2 regions of the Peribacillus sedimenti genome follow, and region 2 is predicted to be linked to the other one. Evidence: a T-box and tRNA genes for the amino acid it is inferred to sense, from the RefSeq annotation. Region 2 holds a T-box; the other holds one or more tRNA genes.
The links. A T-box is a leader RNA that pairs with one kind of tRNA and senses whether it is charged. The one in region 2 lies ahead of V1500_RS12800 (tryptophan--tRNA ligase), so its partner is inferred to be a tRNA-Trp.
Positions count from the first base shown of each region.

Region 1: it has a tRNA-Trp gene. The T-box ahead of V1500_RS12800 (tryptophan--tRNA ligase) is inferred to sense a tRNA for this amino acid. The anticodon was not compared.

Region 1 covers NZ_CP143547.1:908,595-914,434, reverse strand. The annotation lists gene V1500_RS04645 (ferritin-like domain-containing protein) at 1-255, shown strand, start outside; gene V1500_RS04640 (spore coat protein) at 282-635, shown strand; tRNA gene V1500_RS04635 (tRNA-Leu) at 766-847, opposite strand; tRNA gene V1500_RS04630 (tRNA-Cys) at 858-932, opposite strand; tRNA gene V1500_RS04625 (tRNA-Gly) at 939-1,013, opposite strand; tRNA gene V1500_RS04620 (tRNA-Gln) at 1,018-1,092, opposite strand; tRNA gene V1500_RS04615 (tRNA-His) at 1,122-1,197, opposite strand; tRNA gene V1500_RS04610 (tRNA-Trp) at 1,213-1,286, opposite strand; tRNA gene V1500_RS04605 (tRNA-Tyr) at 1,294-1,378, opposite strand; tRNA gene V1500_RS04600 (tRNA-Thr) at 1,399-1,474, opposite strand; tRNA gene V1500_RS04595 (tRNA-Phe) at 1,486-1,561, opposite strand; tRNA gene V1500_RS04590 (tRNA-Asp) at 1,571-1,646, opposite strand; tRNA gene V1500_RS04585 (tRNA-Met) at 1,650-1,723, opposite strand; tRNA gene V1500_RS04580 (tRNA-Val) at 1,884-1,959, opposite strand; tRNA gene V1500_RS04575 (tRNA-Glu) at 1,973-2,047, opposite strand; tRNA gene V1500_RS04570 (tRNA-Ser) at 2,056-2,147, opposite strand; tRNA gene V1500_RS04565 (tRNA-Asn) at 2,152-2,226, opposite strand; rRNA gene rrf (5S ribosomal RNA) at 2,236-2,352, opposite strand; rRNA gene V1500_RS04555 (23S ribosomal RNA) at 2,654-5,599, opposite strand.
Region 2 covers NZ_CP143547.1:2,579,645-2,585,484, forward strand. The annotation lists gene V1500_RS12780 (hypothetical protein) at 1-219, opposite strand, end outside; gene V1500_RS12785 (antibiotic biosynthesis monooxygenase family protein) at 216-521, opposite strand; gene V1500_RS12790 (hypothetical protein) at 705-827, opposite strand; gene V1500_RS12795 (alkaline phosphatase family protein) at 895-2,823, opposite strand; gene V1500_RS12800 (tryptophan--tRNA ligase) at 2,959-3,960, opposite strand; T-box leader at 4,012-4,252, opposite strand; gene V1500_RS12805 (amino acid ABC transporter permease) at 4,339-5,001, opposite strand; gene V1500_RS12810 (amino acid ABC transporter permease) at 5,013-5,651, opposite strand; gene V1500_RS12815 (transporter substrate-binding domain-containing protein) at 5,737-5,840, opposite strand, start outside.

The DNA of each region.
Region 1 (5,840 bases), 1.7 Mb from region 2:
TTAAAGTTTGAAAATCCTCCTCGTGCTATAACAACAAAGGATTTGTTATATTTAAAAGATGCACTATCGTGGGAACTGCTCGCAATGAAGAAGTTCCATTTTCTTGCTCAGCAAACAGAGAACGAGACAATATCCAACGCATTGAATGACGCAGGAAAAATGCATCAAAGGCATTATGAAAAGCTGCTAGCCCACTTGCAGGTAGATAATAATCAAGTAATAAACAAGAGCCAAAGCCAGGGATCAACTTCCTGATTGGTATTGAAAGAGGAGGTGGAATAATGCCAGGTGAAAACTCACAAAAGAACATGCAAATTGCAAATCCCCAAACAGGACAGCTCCCAAAGGTAAAAACTCCTGAAATGAATGATCGCGATTATATAAACGACGGGCTCAGTACTTGCAAATATTTAACCGATAGCCTGAATATAGCAGTGCGTGAAGCAAGTCATGAGCAATTGTATTCCGATATGCTTGAAATATTGCAGGAAACTCATGAGAGCTGCCGCAAGATGTATAATTTAATGTTCCAAAACGGCTGGTACAAGCTGGAGGCAGAAGAACAGCAAAAATTGGACCAGGCTCATAAACAATTTAGCAATTACTCTTCCCAGTATCCTTACCAGAGTTCCTGATAATACAAATAAGGGGCATAGCAGTATAACACATAAAGGGACAAGCCTTGCACTTATGATGGAAAGAATAGAAAAAAACCAATGCTCTGTTTTTTCAAAGCATTGGTTTTTTATATTTCGACCCTTATGATACCGGTGGTCGGGGTCGAACCGACACTCCGTGAGGAACACGATTTTGAGTCGTGCGCGTCTGCCAATTCCGCCACACCGGCAAAGAAGTTATGGAGGCGGCAACCGGATTCGAACCGGTGGATAAAGGTTTTGCAGACCTTGGCCTTACCACTTGGCTATGCCGCCTTATAATGGAGCGGAAGACGGGATTCGAACCCGCGACCCCAACCTTGGCAAGGTTGTATTCTACCACTGAACTACTTCCGCATAATGGCTGGGCTAGCTGGATTCGAACCAACGCATGACGGAGTCAAAGTCCGTTGCCTTACCGCTTGGCTATAGCCCAATAATAAAAATTATCTATAATCAATAAAATGGGGCGACTGATGGGAATCGAACCCACGAATGTCGGAACCACAATCCGATGCGTTAACCACTTCGCCACAATCGCCATTGTTGATTAAAATGGCAGGGGCAGCAGGAATCGAACCCACACTGGAGGTTTTGGAGACCTCTGTTCTACCGTTAAACTATGCCCCTGTAAAAATGGTGGAGGGGGACGGATTCGAACCGCCGAACCCGGAGGGAGCGGATTTACAGTCCGCCGCGTTTAGCCACTTCGCTACCCCTCCACTATTTTAAAACAAACAAATGGTGCCGGCAAGAGGACTTGAACCCCCAACCTACTGATTACAAGTCAGTTGCTCTACCAATTGAGCTACACCGGCATTCCTTTTAATGGTGGCTCAGGACGGAATCGAACCGCCGACACAAGGATTTTCAGTCCTTTGCTCTACCGACTGAGCTACTGAGCCACAAATTAATGGCGGTCCCGACGGGAATCGAACCCGCGATCTCCTGCGTGACAGGCAGGCATGTTAACCGCTACACCACGGGACCAGATTGCGGGGACAGGATTTGAACCTGCGACCTTCGGGTTATGAGCCCGACGAGCTACCAGACTGCTCCACCCCGCGATAATATAAATGATGCAATTTTAATTTATGCACTAAGTGCACTGTAGACTGTCCGGATTTCAGAAGGCCAAACCAAGCAGCAGCTCAATCCGTACAACTCGCAGATATTCAGTGAAGTAAAGCTCGTTGCTCCACCCCGCGATAATAGATATAATACGAATGGTGGAGGATGACGGGATCGAACCGCCGACCCCCTGCTTGTAAGGCAGGTGCTCTCCCAGCTGAGCTAATCCTCCACACATAAAAAATTGGTGACCCCTACGGGATTCGAACCCGTGTTACCGCCGTGAAAGGGCGGTGTCTTAACCGCTTGACCAAGGGGCCAATACTAATGGCGGAGAGCAAGGGATTTGAACCCTTGAGACAGGGTTACCCGTCTACACGATTTCCAATCGTGCTCCTTCGGCCACTCGGACAGCTCTCCATTATGGCTCCGCAGGTAGGACTCGAACCTACGACCGTTCGGTTAACAGCCGAATGCTCTACCACTGAGCTACTGCGGAATAATGCCAGCTTGGCGACGTCCTACTCTCACAGGGGGAGATCCCCCAACTACCATCGGCGCTGAAGAGCTTAACTTCCGTGTTCGGAATGGGAACGGGTGTGACCTCTTCGCCATCGTCACCAAACTGTTTATCAATCAGACACTATTTTATTATAATGCCTTTTTGAAATTTTGCAAGAAGAAATTTATTATTCCTTCAAAACTAGATAACAGGTAAGGTTTTTGCGTATCAAAACAATGAATGTTGTCCAGCTACGGCTCCTAACTTCTCGGCCGTTTCGATCCGTCCTCACAAATCCGAAGGATTTGCGGTCCGGCTCTCCAACGTCTGTCGAAGCTAAGCAGTCGCCAAGCCCACAGGATGTGGGTCATGCTGGCGTTGTCACAGGATGTGACGCCATTAGCCAGCGAACCGATATATATATTTGGTTAAGTCCTCGATCTATTAGTATCAGTCAGCTCCACGTGTCACCACGCTTCCACCCCTGACCTATCAACCTGATCATCTTTCAGGGATCTTACCAGCTTGCGCCATGGGAAATCTCATCTTGAGGGGGGCTTCATGCTTAGATGCTTTCAGCACTTATCCCGTCCGCACATAGCTACCCAGCGATGCCTTTGGCAAGACAACTGGTACACCAGCGGTGCGTCCATCCCGGTCCTCTCGTACTAAGGACAGCTCCTCTCAAATTTCCTGCGCCCGCGACGGATAGGGACCGAACTGTCTCACGACGTTCTGAACCCAGCTCGCGTACCGCTTTAATGGGCGAACAGCCCAACCCTTGGGACCGACTACAGCCCCAGGATGCGATGAGCCGACATCGAGGTGCCAAACCTCCCCGTCGATGTGGACTCTTGGGGGAGATAAGCCTGTTATCCCCGGGGTAGCTTTTATCCGTTGAGCGATGGCCCTTCCATGCGGAACCACCGGATCACTAAGCCCGACTTTCGTCCCTGCTCGACTTGTAGGTCTCGCAGTCAAGCTCCCTTGTGCCTTTACACTCTGCGAATGATTTCCAACCATTCTGAGGGAACCTTTGGGCGCCTCCGTTACCTTTTAGGAGGCGACCGCCCCAGTCAAACTGCCCGCCTGACACTGTCTCCCGCCCCGATGAGGGGCGCGGGTTAGAATTTCAATACAGCCAGGGTAGTATCCCACCGACGCCTCCACCGAAGCTTGCGCTCCGGCTTCAAAGGCTCCTACCTATCCTGTACAAGCTGTACCAAAATTCAATATCAGGCTGCAGTAAAGCTCCACGGGGTCTTTCCGTCCTGTCGCGGGTAACCTGCATCTTCACAGGTACTATAATTTCACCGAGTCTCTCGTTGAGACAGTGCCCAGATCGTTACGCCTTTCGTGCGGGTCGGAACTTACCCGACAAGGAATTTCGCTACCTTAGGACCGTTATAGTTACGGCCGCCGTTTACTGGGGCTTCGGTTCAAAGCTTCGCTTACGCTAACCTCTCCCCTTAACCTTCCAGCACCGGGCAGGCGTCAGCCCCTATACTTCGCCTTGCGGCTTCGCAGAGACCTGTGTTTTTGCTAAACAGTCGCCTGGGCCTATTCACTGCGGCTTTTCCGGGCTATTCACCCTAAAAAGCACCCCTTCTCCCGAAGTTACGGGGTCATTTTGCCGAGTTCCTTAACGAGAGTTCTCTCGAACACCTTAGGATTCTCTCCTCGCCTACCTGTGTCGGTTTGCGGTACGGGCACCATTCATCTCGCTAGAGGCTTTTCTTGGCAGTGTGGAATCAGGAACTTCGGTACTATATTTCCCTCGCCATCACAGCTCAGCCTTTGTGGAAACGGGATTTGCCTCGTTTCCGGCCTGACTGCTTGGACGCGCATATCCAACAGCGCGCTTGCCCTATCCTCCTGCGTCCCCCCATCACTCAAACGATGAAGTGGTGGTACAGGAATATCAACCTGTTGTCCATCGCCTACGCCTTTCGGCCTCGGCTTAGGTCCCGACTAACCCTGAGCGGACGAGCCTTCCTCAGGAAACCTTAGGCATTCGGTGGAAGGGATTCTCACCCTTCTTTCGCTACTCATACCGGCATTCTCACTTCTAAGCGCTCCACCAGTCCTTCCGGTCTGGCTTCGACGCCCTTAGAACGCTCTCCTACCACTGACACCATCGGTGTCAATCCGCAGCTTCGGTGATACGTTTAGCCCCGGTACATTTTCGGCGCGGAGTCACTCGACCAGTGAGCTATTACGCACTCTTTAAATGGTGGCTGCTTCTAAGCCAACATCCTGGTTGTCTAAGCAACTCCACATCCTTTTCCACTTAACGTATACTTTGGGACCTTAGCTGGCGGTCTGGGCTGTTTCCCTTTTGACTACGGATCTTATCACTCGCAGTCTGACTCCCAGCGATAAGTCTTTGGCATTCGGAGTTTGACTGAATTCGGTAACCCGATGGGGGCCCCTAGTCCAATCAGTGCTCTACCTCCAAGACTCTTACGCTGAGGCTAGCCCTAAAGCTATTTCGGAGAGAACCAGCTATCTCCAGGTTCGATTGGAATTTCTCCGCTACCCACACCTCATCCCCGCACTTTTCAACGTGCGTGGGTTCGGGCCTCCATTCAGTGTTACCTGAACTTCACCCTGGACATGGGTAGATCACCTGGTTTCGGGTCTACGACCTCATACTCATTCGCCCTGTTCAGACTCGCTTTCGCTGCGGCTCCGTCTCATCAACTTAACCTTGCATGAAATCGTAACTCGCCGGTTCATTCTACAAAAGGCACGCCATCACCCGTTGTCTTAAAAAGACCATAGGGCTCTGACTACTTGTAGGCACACGGTTTCAGGATCTGTTTCACTCCCCTTCCGGGGTGCTTTTCACCTTTCCCTCACGGTACTGGTTCACTATCGGTCACTAGGGAGTATTTAGCCTTGGGAGATGGTCCTCCCTGCTTCCGACGGGATTTCACGTGTCCCGCCGTACTCAGGATCCACTCAGGAGGGAACGAAGTTTCGACTACAGGGTTTTTACCTTCTCTGACGGGCCTTTCCAGGCCTCTTCATCTACCCCGTTCCTTTGTAACTCCATATAGAGTGTCCTACAACCCCAGAAGGCAAGCCTTCTGGTTTGGGCTAATTCCGTTTCGCTCGCCGCTACTCAGGAAATCGCGTTTGCTTTCTCTTCCTCCGGGTACTTAGATGTTTCAGTTCCCCGGGTCTGCCTTCCATACCCTATTTATTCAGGTAAGGATACTGCCCCATTACGGGCAGCGGGTTTCCCCATTCGGAAATCTCCGGATCAAAGCTTACTTACAGCTCCCCGAAGCATATCGGTGTTAGTCCCGTCCTTCATCGGCTCCTAGTGCCAAGGCATCCACCGTGCGCCCTTTCTAACTTAACCATTGCTAATTTGTGATGACCGTCGGCCTTCTTCGTCAGCTTCACTCGCTCACTCCTCACGTATGTGTAATACGCTCCGGTGCTCGCTCGATTGCTTCCTCGAATCCCTCGGTCCTGACAAATTATCAGTTTTACATCTCGGTGTTTTAAAAAATTGACGCAAAAATTTGCCTTATTACTGTTATCTAGTTTTCAAAGAACAACCGGCAAATGATAAGCGGCGCTCTTCTTCGTCAGCTGCC
Region 2 (5,840 bases):
ATGTACTTGTAAAATCCCGTTTAACCAGGTTGCATAATCTATAAATATCTGAGAATTTTTTAATTCAAATGCTGTATTCAGATGCTTAAAATGATGATGGTTATCTTCCGTGCATTTTGTCTTTCCCCTCTCTCCATACTTTTCCATAAGATAAGGGTCTCTGCGATATATCTCCTCAGTAACTAAGATAATTATCTCGTCGATATGTAATGTAGTCATGTTGCCACCACCGTGTACTGTCTAACCTTTGGAACAATGGCTGCAAGTTCCTTGTCAGGATACTTTTTTTCCAGATCATGAATCTGCTTGAATTCTTCGCTTCGGACCCAATCAAGATATGTTTCTTTATTTTGAAATGTAAGCTGGACAGTAAGTTCACCAGGGCGTTTTTCATTTTGCAGCAGTAAAAAATCAATAAATCCAGGGGCACGGTCTACCCGCCTGGACCTTTGTTTATATATATTAATTACCTCGTTGGCTTTTTCATCTGGTACATCAAATGTTGAAAATACAATATACATTACTTCACCTCGAATAAATCCTTTTCACAATTTTTTCATCTTATCTTAACACAGTGAACTATTAAATGTGAGAATAAACCTTTGATGTTCTTTATATGGTTATTTGAAATTTATTTGGCGATAACCATATTGTCTTACTGCAGCAAAAAGAGAATGGCACCAGCTGCCACTCCCTTTTATTTTTTAGAAAACCTCTTCCAAATAATCAAATGATCCGTCTTTGATAGATTCTTCCTGATTATCAATTAAAGAAACCGGGGATTCTTTAATTCCAGCAGCACAGTCATTTCTTTTTATTTTTGTCATACTCATTTCCTCCTGACCTTAATGTATTATATTCTCGAATGGTTATGGCAGGTGCATATAAAACAGATTATTTTTTAAATAGTATATCTATCCTGTTTCCCTCCACAAATGACGGAGTTTGTATTCCGAGGAGGCTGTAAACAGTCGGGGCTATATCAAGGTTAGACACAGCTCCAATTTCCTTGTTTTTTTTGAACTTTTCCCCAGCTGCAATAAAAACAGGCCTCAACTTCTCCCTTGCCGGGTTTCCTCCATGGCTCCCCAATTCAACTGCCGGCATAATATCTTGATCATAATCTTTTCCGATCATATACCCCTTTTCTGCTAATAAAAGAATGTCACCTGCATGGGGATTATCAACAGAGTGTCGATTTTTAGTCACGATTACCTGAGAATATGGATGTACCTTCTCCCTGAGCAAGTATGAGAATAGGTCATCTCTTTGCTCTTTATTAGTTACGGAACCCGCAAGTAAATATTTAAAGTAGGACCAGTTACCCTCTTGCCTTAGCTCATAATTCTTAAAAATATTTTTAATCTGTTGCTCGAGGTTGGAATAATTTTTGGCGGAAACGATCCCGCCATTCTCACGTGCTTTTTTGTTGATATAGACATGTGCCGCAGAACTGCTTGCAACGGCATAAGCCTGCGATTTCTTGATATCAATTTCACCCTTGGAATCCACTTTTAAAAGACCAGCCTTCTTTAGGAGGCTGTTTGGTTCGAGCGTCGTGTGTACTGGTTCCATTCCATGATCAGATACAACAAAAAGATGGTCATTGGCATGAAGTTTTGTTACTGTCTTCCCAACTACCCGGTCAGCCACTTTATATGACCATTCGATGTATTTAAGGTATTCTTCTGATTTTTTCTTTGTAAATCCAGGCTGACGAGGGTCGGTCAATAAAAACTCATGTTCCTCATGATCGATCTGCGGTGCATAAAACATCAATAAATCAGGCTTGTACTCTTCTTTTATATAGAGCGAAACATCAGTAACCCAGTTTACGAATCTTTCGCTAATCTGTTCATACTCCTTGCGGGTTATCCAGCCTTTTTTTAAGGCAGGTGTATCATCCTGTACCGGAAAAAAGCCAAACTTGTCCTTGATCGTTTGCGAAAAATTGCCTGGACCATCTATTATTCCGGATGAGATGCCTGTTCGATATAGCTTGACATCTTTTAATGTTGGCGGCAGGGACTTGAATTTATACCAGAATCCTGCGCTTTTACCTTCCTTCACTTTAAGTGTGAAGGATGACCATTCTTTTCCATGGATGATTGAATCATTTTCATCGACAGTTTTGTCTTCTGAAATTACAAACTTATTGTAGTTTAACTGGTTGTCGTCTTTGACATCCATCGCCAGAACGTGGATGATGTGGTCTTTTGCGTTTTGTGCATGAATACGAAAATATGCTTCTTTAAGTTCACCATAATGATTTCTTACACCTTTCCACGAGAGGGCTCGTTTAAAAGTTAAAGATTCTATTGCGCTGTTTGTCCATGTTTCTCCATAATAAATGGAGTAGTCAGCCTGCTTTCCTACTTTAGGATTCGCTCCGGCAAAAGCAACTGTTGCAGTCTTCTTCCCTTGTTTTCTCGCCTCGATCCAAAGCGGGTTCACTTGTAATTTGTTTTGGAAAGCATCGTCCGTATTAATGAGCGATGTATCGGGTCTGTGCCATTGATTGCTGACAAAACCAGTTTCTGAAGGAGTTGCTCCGGTGGCAATTGCTGCGTGTGATGGAGCAGTCAGAGATGGTGTGATAGTCTTTGAGCTTTTAGCGATGACGCCTTTTTGTATTAAATCTTCAATATGTGGCAGCTTTCCTTCCTTTACATAATTTCTGGTAAGGTCATTCCTCATGCCGTCAAAGGATATGAGGACGACATTGTTGTCCTCGGTTTGTTTTGCATCAACATGACCCAGAGGCGTAAAGGCATTTGCCAGACATAGTATCACTAAGATAAAAATGCGTTTTTTGCTTTTCATGATGGTTCCTCCTGATGCAAGAAACTAAACTAACAAAATGTATCTAACCCTTTACCCTTTTAAATAAAAATTAATCCTAAATAAAAAAAGAATAAAAAAATTGCCGCCTTATTGGCGGCTAAATGCATTTATATCTTATGTTTGTATTCCGATTTTCTTTTTAATTTCCAGGAGAGCAGGAATAGCTGTATCTCTTGCTTTTTTAGCTCCCTTTTCAAGAATTTCTTCCAGAAGATGAGTTTTTTCCATCAAATATTCGAATTTCTGTCTAGGTTCTTCTATAAAGCTATTTATTGCTTCAAAAAGCTGTTGTTTTACTTCTCCCCAGCTTATGCCTTTTTCGAATTTTTTGTCCATATATTCAACCTCAGCCGGGCTCGCAAAATGGCGGTAAATGGAGAACAAAGTAGAATTGTTCGAATTCTTTGGTTCACCCGGAAGTGAGGAATCAGTTTTGATTCTATATATAAGCTTCCTCAATACCTCAGGATGGGAAAATAACGGAATCGTGTTATTATAGCTTTTACTCATTTTTCGTCCATCCAGGCCAGGGATGATCTGTGAATTATCTGTTACAAGGGCCTCCGGCAATATAAAGCTTTTCCCATATTGGTGATTAAAAGATTGGGCAATATCTCTGGCAATCTCTACATGCTGTATTTGATCCTTGCCAACCGGAACTAAATCAGATTGAAATAATAAAATATCTGATGCCATCAAAATCGGATAGGTGTACAATCCCATGCTTACTCCATAATCCGGCTCTTTTCCTTCCGACTTGTTTGTCTGTGCTGCGGCTTTGAAAGCATGAGCCCTGTTCATGAGTCCTTTAGGAGCAAAGCATGACAGGATCCAGCTTAACTCGAAAATTTCCGGAACATCAGATTGTCTATAAAAAATAGTGTGGTCTATATTCAGGCCGAGTGCAATCCAGGCGGCTGCAACTTCATAAGTCAATTCCCTCATTTCAGCGGGATCGTGGTTTTTTGTCAAGCCGTGGTAATCAGCTATAAAAAACAACGATTTGTACTTATCATTTCCCGCCAGTGCCAGTGCCGGTTTTATCGCACCGACATAATTCCCAATATGAATTTTTCCTGTAGGTTTTATACCGGTAAAAACATTTTTTTGCATCATGATTCCCCCGATCGTGAACTTTTATTGCATATAAAAAGGGCCTTCCATCCTCTAAAGGACGGAAGACCCGTGGTGCCACCTTAATTCGCCTGCGAAAACAGACGCACTTGTTCGTACGGAGAATTGCTCGATACGCTGTCTCTTGTAACGGTAAGACTCTCCGCCAGTGCCTACTCTTAGTTCAGCAAGGATGCTCAGAAGCCCATTCGAATTAAATTGCACACTGATTCCCACCAGCCATCAGCTCTCTAAAGTGCTTTTTAACCCTACTCTTCTTCATCGTCGCAAAAAATATTAAAGTTATTTTAGCGTCAGTTTATTGTCCTGTCAACAAAAATTTACTTTATAAGAAGTAAATCTCAATACTGTTAAATCCAGTTAAGTATGCTTCGCTTCCAATCTGCGCGCGAGGATCGATAATGCATAATTAACAATAAAGTACATGAGAGCAGCGATGATAAATGCTGGGTAAACATAGCTTTCTTTCTGAGCATATATGATTTGTGTATTGTGCATCAGCTCAGGAAGGGCAATGACAACAGCAAGAGAAGTATCTTTCAGCAAAGATATGAATTGGCTTACTATTGGCGGAATCATTCGGCGTAACGCTTGCGGCATGATTACGTAACGTAAGGAGTGGATATAGCTAAGGCCGGATGAGCGTGCTGCTTCAACTTGTCCTTTTTCTATAGAGTTAAGTCCGCTGCGAATGATTTCTGAGAGCATCGCCGATTCGAAAACGGTCAATGCTGCAATGGCTGCTGTCATTTCACTCATCTCAATGCCGACCTCAGGGAGGGCAAAATATGTGAAAAATATTATCAATAAGAGAGGGAGATTTCGAATCGTTTCCACAATAACTGCCAAAACCTGTGATAGCACTGGAATTTTGGCATAGCGAAGCGTTCCAACGACAGCGCCGATTATAAAACTGAGTACGATGGAAATGGCTGCGACCTGAATGGTGATCCAAAAGCCGTGTAATAAAAATTTTAGATGTTCTGGTGTGTAAACTTCAATAAATGGTGCAAGGAAATCCATATCGGCACCCCCTAGTTGCTTCTAGCCAGGCGCTTTTCCAGAAACCCTACGCCCAAGCTTAATGGAATGGTTAATATTAGATAGAACAATGCCGCGAAAATATATGTGTCAAATACTACGAAACTTCTAGAAGAAATTAAATCGGATTGATACATAATATCCAGCCCGGCTACTACTCCCAATAATGAAGAATTCTTTACAAGATTGATAAATTGGTTGCCAAGGGGCGGAATCACTATTTTGATCGCCTGGGGAAGTATAATAAGCCTCATTGCCTGTCCATAGCTAAGGCCTGATGAGCGTGCTGCTTCCATTTGGCCTTTTGGAACAGCCATAATCCCAGCCCGAATAGCTTCAGCAATAAAGGCAGCCGTATAGATGGTTAAACCAATGGTGCCTGCTACGGTACCACTGAAATCTCCGGTAACATATGTGAAAAATACAATAATTAATAAGGGAATATTTCTAATGAATTCTATATATACAGTACCCAGCCAGTTAAGCGGCTTAAAGGGAGCAATTCTCATTACAGCAATAACAGTGCCAAGCAAAAAGCTGCATACCAATGCTACTAGGCTCGCGATAATTGTTACTTTAAATCCGTCTAAATATAAATCTATGTTATCTGTCAAAATTGAAAAATCCAGCAAATTATCTCCTCCTAATCAATCAGGATGAGCTCGTGCGTAAGGTTCCTTACGACTGTGCCCATCCTGACGGCTAAAGCATTATCCTTTATTGCTGTTTGATCCATTTATTTTTGATTTCATCATACTTGCCTGAATCCTTTAAAGCCTTCAAGGCCTTATTCAGAGCATCGACCAGTTCTTTATTGCCTT